3 regions of the Halomonas sp. BDJS001 genome follow, and region 3 is predicted to be linked to each of the others. Evidence: predicted binding sites of a transcription regulator. Region 3 holds the regulator's gene; each other region holds the start of a gene.
What was found. The regulator FNR, encoded in region 3, switches genes on or off when oxygen is low (the NO sensors DNR and NnrR bind a similar motif). The targets are predictions, from matches to a motif close to TTGATNTANATCAA.
Positions count from the first base shown of each region.

Region 1: the regulator FNR is predicted to act here: its motif matches at 2,328-2,341, upstream of hemN (oxygen-independent coproporphyrinogen III oxidase).
Region 2: the regulator FNR is predicted to act here: its motif matches at 3,350-3,363, upstream of ccoM (cytochrome c oxidase subunit CcoM).

Region 1 is NZ_CP110535.1:2,295,718-2,300,314, reverse strand. It holds gene OM794_RS10525 (nitrate reductase subunit alpha) at 1-598, opposite strand, end outside; gene hemN (oxygen-independent coproporphyrinogen III oxidase) at 773-2,158, opposite strand; gene ubiU (ubiquinone anaerobic biosynthesis protein UbiU) at 2,400-3,395, shown strand; gene OM794_RS10510 (U32 family peptidase) at 3,405-4,352, shown strand; gene OM794_RS10505 (ribonucleoside triphosphate reductase) at 4,499-4,597, shown strand, end outside.
Region 2 is NZ_CP110535.1:2,025,911-2,030,507, reverse strand. It holds gene OM794_RS09260 (EAL domain-containing protein) at 1-960, shown strand, start outside; gene OM794_RS09255 (DUF3034 family protein) at 975-1,847, shown strand; gene OM794_RS09250 (group I truncated hemoglobin) at 1,858-2,325, shown strand; gene OM794_RS09245 (hypothetical protein) at 2,446-2,952, opposite strand; gene ccoM (cytochrome c oxidase subunit CcoM) at 3,168-3,323, opposite strand; gene OM794_RS09235 (FKBP-type peptidyl-prolyl cis-trans isomerase) at 3,427-3,945, opposite strand; gene OM794_RS09230 (AmpG family muropeptide MFS transporter) at 4,059-4,597, shown strand, end outside.
Region 3 is NZ_CP110535.1:3,673,823-3,678,419, forward strand. It holds gene OM794_RS17145 (sulfite exporter TauE/SafE family protein) at 1-41, shown strand, start outside; gene hemN (oxygen-independent coproporphyrinogen III oxidase) at 117-1,550, shown strand; gene fnr (fumarate/nitrate reduction transcriptional regulator Fnr) at 1,633-2,379, shown strand; gene ttcA (tRNA 2-thiocytidine(32) synthetase TtcA) at 2,372-3,292, opposite strand; gene OM794_RS17165 (DNA polymerase III subunit epsilon) at 3,403-4,056, opposite strand; gene OM794_RS17170 (DUF294 nucleotidyltransferase-like domain-containing protein) at 4,062-4,597, opposite strand, start outside.

The DNA of each region.
Region 1 (4,597 bases), 1.4 Mb from region 3:
AGCTGACCATCGACATGGCAGGAATCGGCGAGAAGCCAATGATCCGGTCAGGGCCATACTGCTTGGCGGTGTAAACGTTAGAGGCAGCGACCAGCTCGTTGAGCTCGTCCCAGTTACCGCGAACGAAGCCGCCCATGCCGCGAGCACGCTTGTACTGTTTGGTTTTGGCGGGGTCTTCGACAATAGATGCCCAGGCATCTACCGGGTCTGGGTTAGCCTTGAGCGCTTCGCGCCATAGCGCCAGCAGCGGCTTGCGCACTAATGGATACTTCAGGCGATTGGCGCTGTACAGATACCAGGAGTAGCTGGCACCGCGGGGGCAGCCACGCGGTTCATGGTTAGGCAGGTCGGGGCGGGTACGGGGGTAGTCAGTCTGCTGGGTTTCCCAGGTAACCAAACCGTTCTTAACGTAGATCTTCCAGCTACAGGAGCCGGTGCAGTTCACCCCGTGGGTACTGCGTACTACCTTGTCGTGTTGCCAGCGGGCACGATAACTATCTTCCCACTGACGGGATTCGCTGCGTAGTTCACCGTGTTCGTTGGCAAAAGGCTCGCGGGACTTGCGGAAGAAATTCAGCCGATCTATGAAGTGACTCATGGTCGATCTCCAGGCTCCTCGGAAATTTGCATACCCGACAGTGCGGGTTCCATGGAGTGGATTCTGCGTGATCGACAAGCGAATTACTGCGTGATTACCTCCATATACACCCTATCTACCCCCAAGGTGATAGAGCGGCCAACGTAAAGGAATAGACGGTTGGCGCTGTTGAAATTACACCGTGCGCGAATAACGGTTTTCCGTTGGTTTCAGGTAGGCGTCGAACGCCATGGCCAGATTGCGGATCATCAATCGCCCTGAAGGCAGCACCTCGATTTCATGGTCGCGCAAAGCAATTAGTCCGTCGTCCGCCATCTCTTCGAGGCTCGCCAAGGCACTCGCGAAGTAGCTGCGAAAATCGATGTTGTGCCGGGCCTCGATAGCGGCAAATTCAAGTCGGCCGTGACACATCAGAGTATTAATGACATCGCGGCGCAGGCGGTCGTCATCGCTAAGGCGATAGCCACGGAAGACCGGTAAACGCCCTTCATCCAAGCGATGCTGATACTGGGCAGTTTCCTTGACGTTTTGGCTATAGGTATCGCCCACCTTGCCAATCGAGGTAATGCCCAGCCCAATCATGTCGCAGTCGGCGTGGGTAGAGTAACCCTGAAAATTGCGCTGCAGAGTGCCATTTTGCCGGGCCAGGCTCAGCTCGTCATTCGGAAGGGCGAAGTGATCCATGCCGATGTAGACATACCCTGCGGCCGTCAGGCGGTTAATCGTAAGCTCCAGCAGCTCCAGCTTGCGCTCGGGTGGCGGCATGTCTTCGGGGCGAATTAGCCGCTGAGCTTTAAACAGTTCGGGCAGATGGGCGTAGCTATAAGCGGCAATGCGATCCGGTTGCAGGTCAATAATCTTGGTTAGCGTCGTATCGAAACTCGCCACTGTCTGCAGTGGTAGACCGTAGATCAGGTCAACGCTGACCGATTCAAACCCCGCCTCGCGGGCAGCCTTGACCAGGGATACCACCTGCTCTTCACTCTGGACGCGATTGACCGCTTGCTGCACGTCGTGATCGAAGTCCTGAACCCCGAAGCTCAACCGATTGAAGCCCAGCGTGTAGAGCTCGTACACCTGTTCGGGGGTCACGGTGCGGGGGTCTACCTCCAGCGAGAATTCGCGCTCTTCAGGTGCAGCGAAGTGAAAAGCTTCGTCTAGCGCCGCCATCAGTTCGCTTAGCTGGGCGTTGCTTAAGTAGGTTGGGGTGCCGCCGCCCAAATGTAATTGGGTCATTTGCCGGGTGGTATCGAACAGCGCTCCCTGAACACGTATCTCCTGTTTTAACCACTGGAGGTATTCGGCGGCTCGCTCGGTATTATGAGTAATGATTTTGTTGCAGGCGCAGTAGTAGCACAGGCTTTTGCAGAACGGGATATGCACATAGACCGAAAGCGGCTTGGGTACTGCGACCCGATTACTGCGCTCGGCGGCGCTACGGTAATCATTCTCGGCAAACGCAGCATGAAACTGGGGCGCAGTGGGATAAGAAGTGTACCGCGGGCCTGGGCGGTCATATTTCTCTACCAGGGGGCGATTGAAGAGCAGTTCATCTTGCATGATAGAAAAAAGTCTCTGAAAAGGGGCTCTAAAAGAGGTCTCTGAAAAAGATCTCTGGAAGTGGGTGCAGCAAGCATTGGTTAATATTCATACAATATACGTTTTAAAAACTGCCTGCATCCAGCTTGCCTACTCTGCAGCGTTATCCTCTTTTGAAAGCCACCCCGATATGACCTGTGTCAAAAGCCGACAAAAAATAGGTGACTAAAATGCTCGGACTTTTCCCGCAAGGAGTCTCGCTATGGAGCTTGTATGTCCCGCTGGCAACCTGCCCGCCCTCAAGCGCGCTGTAGATGAAGGTGCCGACGCTGTCTATTTCGGTTTCCAGAACATCACCAACGCACGGCAATTCGCCGGGCTAAACTTTACCGACAAACGTGCCCGCGAGGGGATCGATTACGCCCACCGACATGGCAAACGCGTTTTTTGCGCCATTAATACCTATCCCCAGCCCGATGGCTGGCAACACTGGACTCGGGCCGTGGATCAGGCCGCCGAACTGGGCGTGGATGCGCTGATTCTCGCCGATATGGGACTGCTCGACTACGCTACTCGCCATCACCCCGAGATCTCGCGGCACCTTTCAGTGCAGGGTTCGGCGACCAGCCATGAAGCGCTTCGCTTTTACCACCAGCATTTCGGCATCAAGCGCGCCGTACTGCCACGGGTACTGTCAATCACTCAGGTACGCGACCTGGCAAAGCAAACACCGGTAGAACTGGAGGTGTTCGCTTTCGGCAGCCTGTGCATCATGGCCGAAGGACGCTGCTATCTCTCCTCCTACCTGACCGGCGAATCGCCCAATACCCGGGGCGTCTGCTCGCCAGCGGCCCATGTCCGTTGGGAAGAAACGCCTGATGGCTTAGAGTCGCGCCTTAACAATGTTCTTATCGACCGCTACGCCGAAGGCGAGCGCGCGGGCTACCCCACCCTATGCAAGGGTCGCTTCGAGGTGGCGGGCGAGACCTATCACGCCATCGAAGAACCCACCAGCCTCAATACCCTGGAGCTATTGCCGGAGCTGCGCGACCTGGGTATTAGCGCCGTCAAAATTGAAGGTCGTCAGCGCAGCCCCGCCTATGTCTCTAAAGTGGCCGGGATCTGGCGTCAGGCGCTCAACCGCTTAGAGGCTCAGCCTGAGCGCTTTGATCCAGACCCCGCCTGGATGGCCGGCCTTGCCGAGCTTTCCGAAGGTGCCATCACTACCCTAGGCGCCTACGAGCGCCGCTGGAAATAGGAGCCTACTATGCCGAACACCATACCTCCCGCATCACCGACCTCATCAACCGGCCCTCTTCAACTCTCCCTCGGGCCGGTGCTTTTTTACTGGACTCGGCAACGCTACGCCGACTTCTACCGCGAGGCAGCCGACTGGCCGGTAGAGATTATTACTCTGGGCGAAACCGTCTGCTCGCGGCGCCGCGATATGAAACTGGACGACTGGCTAGGCATTGGGCGCGAGCTCACCCAGGCGGGCAAGCAGGTAGTACTCGCCAGCCAGACACTGATCGAGTCCGAAGCCGACCTGCGTGACTTGCGCAAGCTGTGTGACAACGGTGATTTTATCGTCGAGGCCAATGACCAAAGCGCCCTGCAACGACTCTCCAGTGCCGGACTGCCTTTTATCGCCGGTGCTGCGCTCAACCTCTACAACCCGGCGACACTGGGCGTCATGGCACGTGCTGGAATGAAGCGCTGGCAAGCGCCGGTGGAAATGTCACAGCAAGACTTAACCAAGCTTATTCACGACTGCCACCAGGCAGGTGTTCCCCACCCATGTGAAGTATTCGCCTACGGGCATCTCCCCTTGGCCTGGTCGTCACGCTGTTTTACCGCCCGGCGCCACCAAACACCCAAAGACCGCTGCAAGTTCGTCTGCCAAAAATACCCCGAAGGCTTGGTGCTACGTTCACAAGAGTCCCGGGATGTTTTTACCCTGAACGGTATTCAAACCCTTTCCAGCGCCTGCCAGGACCTGCGCCATGAACTGACGGTCATGGCGGATATGGGGGTATCAGTGGCACGTCTCAGCCCACGGGCAGAAGGCATGGCCGAAGTGGTCACCGCTTTCGACCAGGCCCGCCTCGGCAGGTTAGCTACGCCCGACCCTTTATCACTGGTGGATGCTGAAATCTGCGACGGTTACTGGTATGGCCGACCGGGTATGGATAACACCCGCACGATGATTGGCTAAAGCCATAGTCTAGGCGCCACCACGCCTTACTATTTTTCCCCACCATTTTTGACCTGGATCATTTATTGCAAAATCCTGAACGCTTACCCTTTGACACCACATATAGTATTTATTTTTATCAAATCTAGCATATATAGGCGAATTGGGTGAAAAGCTCCACAAGCGTTCAGGTAGCAAAGCATCATATTGACGTCGCCTCGACGGTCAATGAGTACCTCCAGCGCGCCGACTGGCGTGTTCACGCC
Region 2 (4,597 bases), 1.6 Mb from region 3:
GGCGAAACCAACTACCCCGACCATGGCGACAGCCCACAACTATTGCTGCGGCGATCCGATATAGCACTGGATATGGCGCGACGTCACCGGCACCCTCATCAACGCTATCTGGAGGGGCAGGATGAGCACCATTTGCGCCAGCTCACCCTGATTCGCGATCTACAGTATGCAGTGGGCAACGGTGAACTGTGGATGGCCTACCAGCCCAAAGTAGACACCCGTAACGGCCGTGTCGATCAGTGCGAAGCGTTGATGCGCTGGCGTCACCCGTCGTTAGGATTTGTGCCCCCCGATGAGTTCATTAGCTTGGCCGAGCGCTCGGGAAGCATCGGCATGCTTAGCCACTGGATGTTAGCCAATGTCTGCGCTCAATTGCATGCCTGGCAGCAGCGTGGCTATCACTTATCGGTAGCGGTTAATCTATCCGCCAGTGATGTGGTGGATCGCCAATTGGCGGCTTATTTGGCCAGTTTACTTGAACGCTATCGCCTTTCCCCTGCCCGCCTGAGTATCGAAGTCACTGAAAGTGCCGTTATGCAGGACGTTGATGCAGCCATGTCCACGTTAATGGAGCTCAACCAACTCGGGCTGCGTATCGCGATTGACGATTACGGCACTGGCTACTCTTCCCTCGCGCAAATCAAACGCCTGCCCGTAGATGAACTCAAGATCGATAAGTCTTTCGTGCTGGCGATCGACTCCCAGAAAGATGACTTAACCATCGTCAGTTCGACCATCGAAATGGGCCACAGTTTAGGACTGCGTTTAGTGGCCGAGGGTGTTGAGAATCGCGCCAGCGCCGAGCTGTTAAGCAAGCTGGGCTGTGACTATTTACAAGGGTATTGGGTTGCTAAACCCATGCCAGCGGATGAACTCCCCGCATGGTTGGATAACTTTACCCCACTGTCACTTCCCCACCCGATGTCATCCATACTCAAGACGCTCCAGAGAAAGCCATGAGGGTATTTCAATCTATGTTTTCACTGCCCCATTCAACCTTTCGGCACTCCTTCTCTGGTTGTCTTTCGCCTTGCTTAGCGGTCTGTTTAGCGCTTGCCGCCACACCCTCTTTTGCCGGTAGCCGTATTGTAGGTACGGGTGGGGTAAGTGCTATTGAAGGGGCTGCTGGCGGTGGTTTATCACCTTGGGCCGTGCTTTCCAGCACCGCAAGCGATCAGGAAATAGGCGCCACTGCCGCCGCTACTCGTGCTTGGGTAGACGACTATAGATTGACGGTGACCGGCGCCAGCCTGAATGTTTATGATCGTGTTGAAGTCTCCGTGGCCCGTCAAACCCTTGATTTAGAAACCCTGGGAGGCGAACTAGGCCAGGATATTTATGGCGCGAAAGTACGCTTACTCGGCGATGTGCTCTATCACCCTTGGGGCATTTGGAGCCTTGGGGTGCAACATAAGCGACTGGTTGATGGCACTATTCCCACCGCCCTGGGCGCTGATGAAACAAGCGGCACCGACGTGTATCTTAGCGGCAGCAAGCTGCTATTTAGTGCGATTGCTGGGCGCAATGTGCTGCTCAACGCGACCCTGCGTAATACCGATGCCAACCAGGGCGGTTTACTTGGTTTTGGCGGTGACCAGGAAGGGCGTTCGTGGATGGCCGAGGGGAGCGTGGGCGTCTTTATTACCCCGCAATGGATTGTTGGCGCCGAGTATCGCCAGAAACCCGATAACCTAAGTGTGGCTGAAGAAGATGATTGGCAAAGTCTCTACAGCGCTTACTTCTTCAATAAGCATTTATCGCTCACGGGCGCGTGGTTGGACTTAGGGGACATTGCCGGCCTACCTTCCCAACGCGGCGGCTATCTTTCACTTCAAGCAGCTTTCTAAGCGGGGCGCTATGAGATTTCCACGCAAATACAATCGTACGCGCCGTGATTTAATAGCGGTTATTTTTGCAGCAATCGCACTTACGCTCGCAGGCTGCACTCATCAGACAGCCACTCAATCGGCAACGCTTTACGAGCGCCTTGGCGGGCAGGATACTATCGATACGGTGGTCGAGAATCTTTTATACCGAATTGCGGATGACCCCGAGGTGGTGGTGTTTTTTGCTAACACGAATATCGATCTATTTGCCGCATCCCTGGCCACCCAACTGTGTGACATCAGCGATGGACCCTGCCACTACGAAGGCCCGCCGATGGATCGAGCGCATCAACATATGGGGCTGACAGATGTGCATTTTAATCGTGTCGTTGAATATCTTGATGCCGCAATGCAGGCAGAAGATATTCCCCTGGGCGCACGGAATGAGCTGCTGGGCAGGCTCGCCCCGATGTACACAGACATTATGCGTTTTCAGTAACCTGCCAGCCGTCATGACCCACCGTTTTGACCCGGTAGAGCGCGTTGTCAGCAGTCGCGTAAGCGCAGGAAAAAACGCGGAGCTGAAGTGATGGCTAATCTCTCGACTTAGGTTTAGGTGTTACCACTTCGCCTCTATACTGCGGATCATCCAGATCCAATCGTCAAAATCACGCAGGTTCTCAACATCACGATTATCGTTAGTATAGTCTCGCTCGACGAGCCGAGCTGGGCCGCGTGTGCGGATGGTAAGCGGGTCACCATCCTCCTTCGTAATTAAGTACCAGCGGGGGTCATCCCACCCCTCAAGCGTCACTTCATAGTCATCCCAGGCAGTAAAGTGAAGCGCCGGGGGCACTTCGCCAAACTGTTCAATCAGAAAGGTGCGAAACTCTAGGCCCTGCATCTCCACATCGCGCCCTTGATAGGGATCGTAGAGCGTAAACGTATCGTCAGACATGGCACGCAAATCACTTAGCGCGACCTTTTGAGTGACATCGCCATTGATTATGCTTAATGCCTGGGCGAAGGCAGCCGCGGGAAGGGCAATACCCACGACGATTAATGCACACGCTAACAGATCACGTGCACGACCCCATGGGCCGCGGTGTAAAGCAACTGCGTTCATGGCATGGCTTCCTGGTAAATTCACTCTTATAAAAGAACTTTACCAGAGCACGCCTTGTATTACTCCTCAATGCACGCTAGTGGATACAACTTACCAGTACATTTCAGGCAAAAAAAAGCCAGCCCAAGGTGGGCTGGCAACAGGAGGCTTACTAGGCTGGTAAAACTAAGCTAGCAAACCCCCTCCCCTGACAAGGTTTACATGAACCGGGAAAGCTACTTCTTACGCCCACCTTTGCGTAGATGATCGCGAATCACGAAGCCCACCCAGCCCACCATAAATGCGATTACTAACGCGACGGTGGCTAAGCCGAAGATAATTGTGTCATCCCAATACATGGTGAATCCTCCCGCCGTGATGTATGCGTTCATACTAGTCACTAACGGGCGGAAGAATGCTGACCTGGGTCAAGTTAAGCAAGGCAGGGAGAAGTGGTTAAACAGGAAATTGATACTCGTCAATTTTTGGCCAGCACTACAGCACCTTGCGGTCTTCGACTTTGCTGTGCTCGGTACCCGGTGGTAATGGATGGCCTTTGGCTAACTCTGCACGGGTAGCGTCGCGCACGTCTAAAATAGTCACTTTATAGTTCAGCGTACGTCCGGCCAGGGGGTGGTTGGTATCGACGGTGACGCGATCGCCATCGACTTCCAGCACCGTGACAATTTGCGGCCCGGCTTCGCCCTCCGTTTGAAAACGGCTGCCCGGTTCCAACTCAGCGTTACCAAATGAGCCGCGGCTGACTTCTTGCACCAGACCTTCGTTACGCACACCATAGGCATCCGCAGGCATTAGTTGAACGCTAAGCTCGGCGCCAACAGTTTGCCCTGCTAGCGCCTTCTCCAACCCTGGCACGATATTGTCGTGGCCATGCAGGTACTCTAGCGGCTTATTGCGCGCCAGGGAGTCATCCAATACCTGCTTGCTGCCATCGTTGAGCACGTCGCTAAGAACATAGTGCAAGGTAACTACCTGATGCGCGGTAATCGACATGGAAAACTCCTCTCCGGTAAGCTGTCGGTTTTGTGTTAGAACGTTGTAATAGAACAATGTCTCAGTTTACCACCTGGCCATTGCCAGCGTCTTTCCACCAGGAGTAGCGTTTAATGTTGAGCCCCACCCCCCAGCGCAGTTGGCTTGCTGCGCTGGCGATTTATTGTCGTGCACCCGTTATTACCATGCTGTTTTTGGGGTTTTCCGCAGGCCTGCCTTTTCTGCTGGTGTTTTCAACGCTCTCCGCCTGGTTGCGCAGCGATGGCGTTGAGGTCGCGGCGATTGGTTTTTTTGCCTGGATCGGCATGCTCTACTCAATCAAATTTTTCTGGGCCCCAGTGGTGGATCGGCTGGCACTACCGCTACTAACCCGCGCCTTTGGTCAACGACGCGGCTGGATGCTGTTAGCACAAAGCCTGATTGCGGCTGGGCTGATCGGCCTCGCCGGTTTGAGCCCGGTGGGTAATCTCGGCTGGGTGGCTCTGTTTGCACTGCTAGTAGCGTTTGGCTCAGCGACGCAAGATATTGCAATCGACGCCTACCGTATTGAGTCCGCCGATGACGATGTCCAGGCCGCTATGGCCTCGACCTATATTATTGGCTATCGAGGCGGTTTGTTGGCCGCAGGTGCCGGTGCGCTGTATATCGCGGC
Region 3 (4,597 bases):
TGTGGCAGCTGTGGACGCTTTCGGCACACAACCTCCATTAGTATGACGTGGCTCAACGTTTCCCCCCACTCTGGGGGTTAGTCTAGCGGCATTTCCTAACGTCGGAGTGCCCCTTCATGCCCGTTCATGCCCCCGCTGCCTTGCCCATTGCATCTGCGGCAGCCGCCACTCCTATGCAGCCGGTATGGGATGAAGCCTTGCTGCGCCGCTACGACACTAGCGGCCCGCGCTATACTTCCTACCCTACGGCTCTGTCGTTTCACGACCAGTTTACGCCTGACGACCTGACCCAGGCGCTGGAGCGTAGCAATGCCAGTAAGCGTTCACTCTCACTGTATGTTCACGTACCCTTCTGCCGCAAGATCTGCTTCTACTGCGCGTGTAACAAAATCGCCACCAAGAACACCGCTCTGGCCGAGCCTTATATAGCCCGGCTAGACCGCGAGATGGTGCTGACTGCCCGCCACTTGAATACCTCACGACCAGTGGAGCAATTGCACTGGGGTGGCGGTACGCCGACCTTTCTCAGCTTGAATCAGATGGGTGACCTGATTGATCGCCTGGACGCCCGTTTTGGCCTTTCATCGTCTGCTGATCGCGATTACGCCATTGAGATAGACCCTCGCGAAGCGGATGTGTTTACCCTGCGTCACCTACAGTCGTTAGGCTTTAACCGTATTAGTCTGGGCGTGCAGGATTTAAGCCCGCTGGTGCAGAAAGCGATTAACCGCATTCAGCCTCGGGTACTTACCGAAACGCTGATGGAGGAGGCGCACCGCCTGGGCTTTCGCTCGCTCAATATTGATCTTATTTACGGGTTACCGTTTCAGACAGAAAAGAGCTTTGCGAATACGCTTCGCCAGGTAATTGACCTCAACCCCGCGCGTCTTTCCGTGTTTAATTACGCGCACATGCCGGAGCGATTTGCCCCCCAGCGGCGTATTAACGTCGACGACTTGCCGGGTGGCGAAGAGAAATTGGCAATTCTGCGCGCCACCATCGAGATGCTTACCGCGGCAGGCTACGTGCATATCGGCATGGATCACTTTGCCCGCCCTGACGATAGCCTGGCCATTGCCCAGCGCGACGGTTCGCTACAGCGCAACTTCCAAGGCTACTCCAGCCACGCCCAGTGCGATTTAATCGGGCTTGGCGTTTCGGCAATTTCGCGCATCGATGACGTCTATGCGCAGAACCCTAGCGACCTGGCGCGCTATGAAGCGGCGTTGGATCAAGGCAAGCTTGCCACCGTACGCGGCGTGCGGCTGAGTGACGACGACCTAATCCGCCGGGATGTGATTGAGCGGCTGATGTGCGATATGGGCATTGATCTGGCGGCGGTCAGCCAGCGCTGGAACATTGATGCCCCCCGCTATTTTGCACCCGCGCTGGAACGTTTACAGGGCGCCGAGCAAGATGGCCTAATCATCCGTAGAGGTGATCAACTTATTGCCACGCCCATGGGGCGGCTGCTTATTCGCCATTTAGCCATGGCGTTCGATGCCCATCTTTCTGGGCAAACGGGACAGCGCTACTCTAAGATTGTCTAATCATCTTATTGCAGGCATGCTAACGCCACTACAATAAGTAAGAATTTACTAATTTTACCCTGACCCACTCAAGGAGCATCGTATGTTGGAACCCATGAGCAGCCGGCGCTCGCTACTCCACGAAGCGCGCTGCCAAACCTGCAGCCTTAGCTCGCTGTGCCTGCCGCTTGCCCTTGAGTTGGACGATATGGGGCAGTTCGATGCGATTATTCGCCGCCGTGCGCCGCTGAAAAAAGGCGAGCCTCTGTTTCGCCAAGGTGACACTTTCACCAGCGTTTACGCGGTGCGTTCAGGGAGTTTGAAACAGATCACCGCTGAAGGTAACGGCAGCGAACAGTTGACAAACTTCTACCTGCCCAGTGAACTGGTGGGACTGGATGGCATTGACGAAGAGCACTACCCCGGTAGCGTTATTGCACTGGAAACCACCACCGTCTGCGAGATCCCTTTTGACCGTCTGGATCTACTCTCGGAAGAGATCCCTGAGCTACGTGGCCAGCTGTATCGCAGCATGAGCAAAGAGTTACGTGATGATCGTCGTATGATGCGTCTGCTGTCGCGTAAAACCGCGGATCAGCGGCTGGCGAGCTTCCTGATTACGCTCTCGGATCGTTTTCGTCGCCGGGGCTACTCACCCTATAGTTTTCGCCTCTCAATGCCCAGAGCCGATATTGGCAACTACCTGGGCTTAGCAGTGGAAACCGTCAGCCGCATTTTAAGCCGCTTTCAGCAGCAGAACGTGGTAGCGGTTTCCGGGCGAGAGGTCAATATTCTCGACATGCCGCGCTTGATTACCCTCGCTGAAGAGGAAGAGCAAACGGTTAGCTGACGTTAAAGGCCTGGATGCGCCCTGCCAGCAGTTCCGCCTGTTTGGCCTCTAAGCCTTCAAAATCAAACAGGCTGCGGTCTGCCAACTGGGAGGGCGCAATATTGGTCACCGCTTTAAACATGCTTTCCAGGCGGCCCGGAAACTTTTTGTCCCACTCGGCGAGCATCTCTTTGACCACCTGACGCTGCATATTGGGCTGTGAGCCGCAGAGGTTGCAGGGGATGATCGGGAATTCCATCAACCGCGAAAATTCAGCAATATCAGCCTCTTTGCAGTAAGCCAATGGGCGAATAACGATATTTTTTCCATCATCGGATAACAGCTTGGGCGGCATCGCTTTCAGGTTGCCGCCGAAGAACATATTCAGAAACAGGGTTTCGAGGATATCTTCCCGATGATGGCCAAGAGCAATCTTATTGGCGCCAATCTCTTCGGCAAACCCATACAGCGAGCCACGCCGCAGCCGTGAACAGAGCGCGCAGGTGGTTTTGCCTTCTGGGGTCTTCTCCTTCACCACCGAATAGGTATCGCGCTCGACAATATGGTACTCCACGCCCAGCTTATCCAGATAGGCAGGCAGCACGTGTTCGGGAAAACCCGGCTGCTTCTGATCCAGATTGACCGCCACCAGTGAAAAATTAACCGGCGCATTGCGCTGCAAGTTGCGCAGAATCTCCAGCATGGTGTAGCTGTCCTTGCCGCCGGATAGGCACACCATCACGCGGTCGCCTTCATTGATCATTTGGTAATCAATAATCGCATTGCCCACTTCCCGGCGCAGACGCTTTTGCAGCTTGTTAAATTCACGCTTCTGCTTGGCATCAGCCAGCTCTGGCTGGTTTTGCTCAGCGTTAGCTGGGGTGGCTACAACTGTATCAAGGTGAGCAGGATCAAAGTGATCAAGAGATTGCATGGTATAGGCACTGCCGAGGGTATGGTGAAGAGAAGAGGTGCTACACAGAAATAATTGGGGGCTATTCTAACAACACTCTTCGCCTTGACCCAACTACTCGTGGCTCCTCCCTAAGCAGCCTGTGCCATAACACGCTGCAGGCGCATATACAGCAGTGCGCTGGCGGTGGCCTCGCCCAGTACGCTCTGCACGCCCATGGCGGGCACCTGCCAGCATGCCAACGCCTGGGTGAAGCTGCTGGGCGCTTCTACCTGGGGATGCAGTCGCCGCAGTTGGCGCTGATGCAGTCTCGCCACATCGACTTGGGCATTGGGCAGAGCAAAATTTAGCCGCTTGGTAAGCAGTGTATTCAACGCCCCAATACGCTGCTCCAACTGCCAGCCCACTATGGGTCGATTGCCGATAAATTCCACTAACGCGCTCAAGTTAGCGCTGCTTGGCGGCTGCACCTCCCCGGCCTCGCACAGCAAATGATGACGGCGCAGCGTCGCGCTCTCGGGCTGTTTCGTATTGCCTAGCGTCATCACAAAAGCGCGGCTGGTTCGTACCTGCTGCTGGCTTAGCGCCACCGCAGCCAAGCTGATCACCGGCGATGACGACGTGGGCGCTGTCGTACAGGCGAGTGCTACCAGCTCCTCGCCCATATAAGGTTGAAACAGCCAGGCATAGGGAGAGTCTGCACAACGCCGACGATCACTTTCGCGGCGCAACAAGGTGCGCAATGAACCGCTAAATAGCGCTACGTGTCGATCTAACAGCCGCATTCCGCTCACGAATACTCCAAATGATAACGATGGGAAAGCCGCTGCTTAAAGTCTTTGACAATATGCATCGCTTCGCGCAGAAGGTCGCGCTCCAGGGAAGAGAGGTTTTGCACGACAACGCGATTAGCGCGACTGCCGTTTTGGGAGTTAGCTTCTTTTGTGTCCGAAGACGTTTCCAACGCGTTAAGCTGTTGTTTAAGACGCAGCTCAGAAAACAGCGCCAGGGCCTCCCCCAGATCCTCTGCAAAACGACGATCCAGGCGACCATCCGCCGCTAGCGCATCCAGGCGGTCAAAGGTTGAGGTAGCTTTAATCCGCCGTTCAAGCGCCATGGTGCGCACACCGTGAACAATCGGAAAGATGCCACCTTTCTTAATATCGATACCGTGCTGAGGCTTTTTCAGCGAGCCAAACAGCGTCAGCGGGGTCGAGAAACGCAGCGCCGTGCGGGCGAAATAGGAGAGCAGCAGCTCATCGCTCGAACAGCGTTCAAACAGCTCATCACGAACACTTTCAAGCAGGCTTGGGTTACCCGCCACTG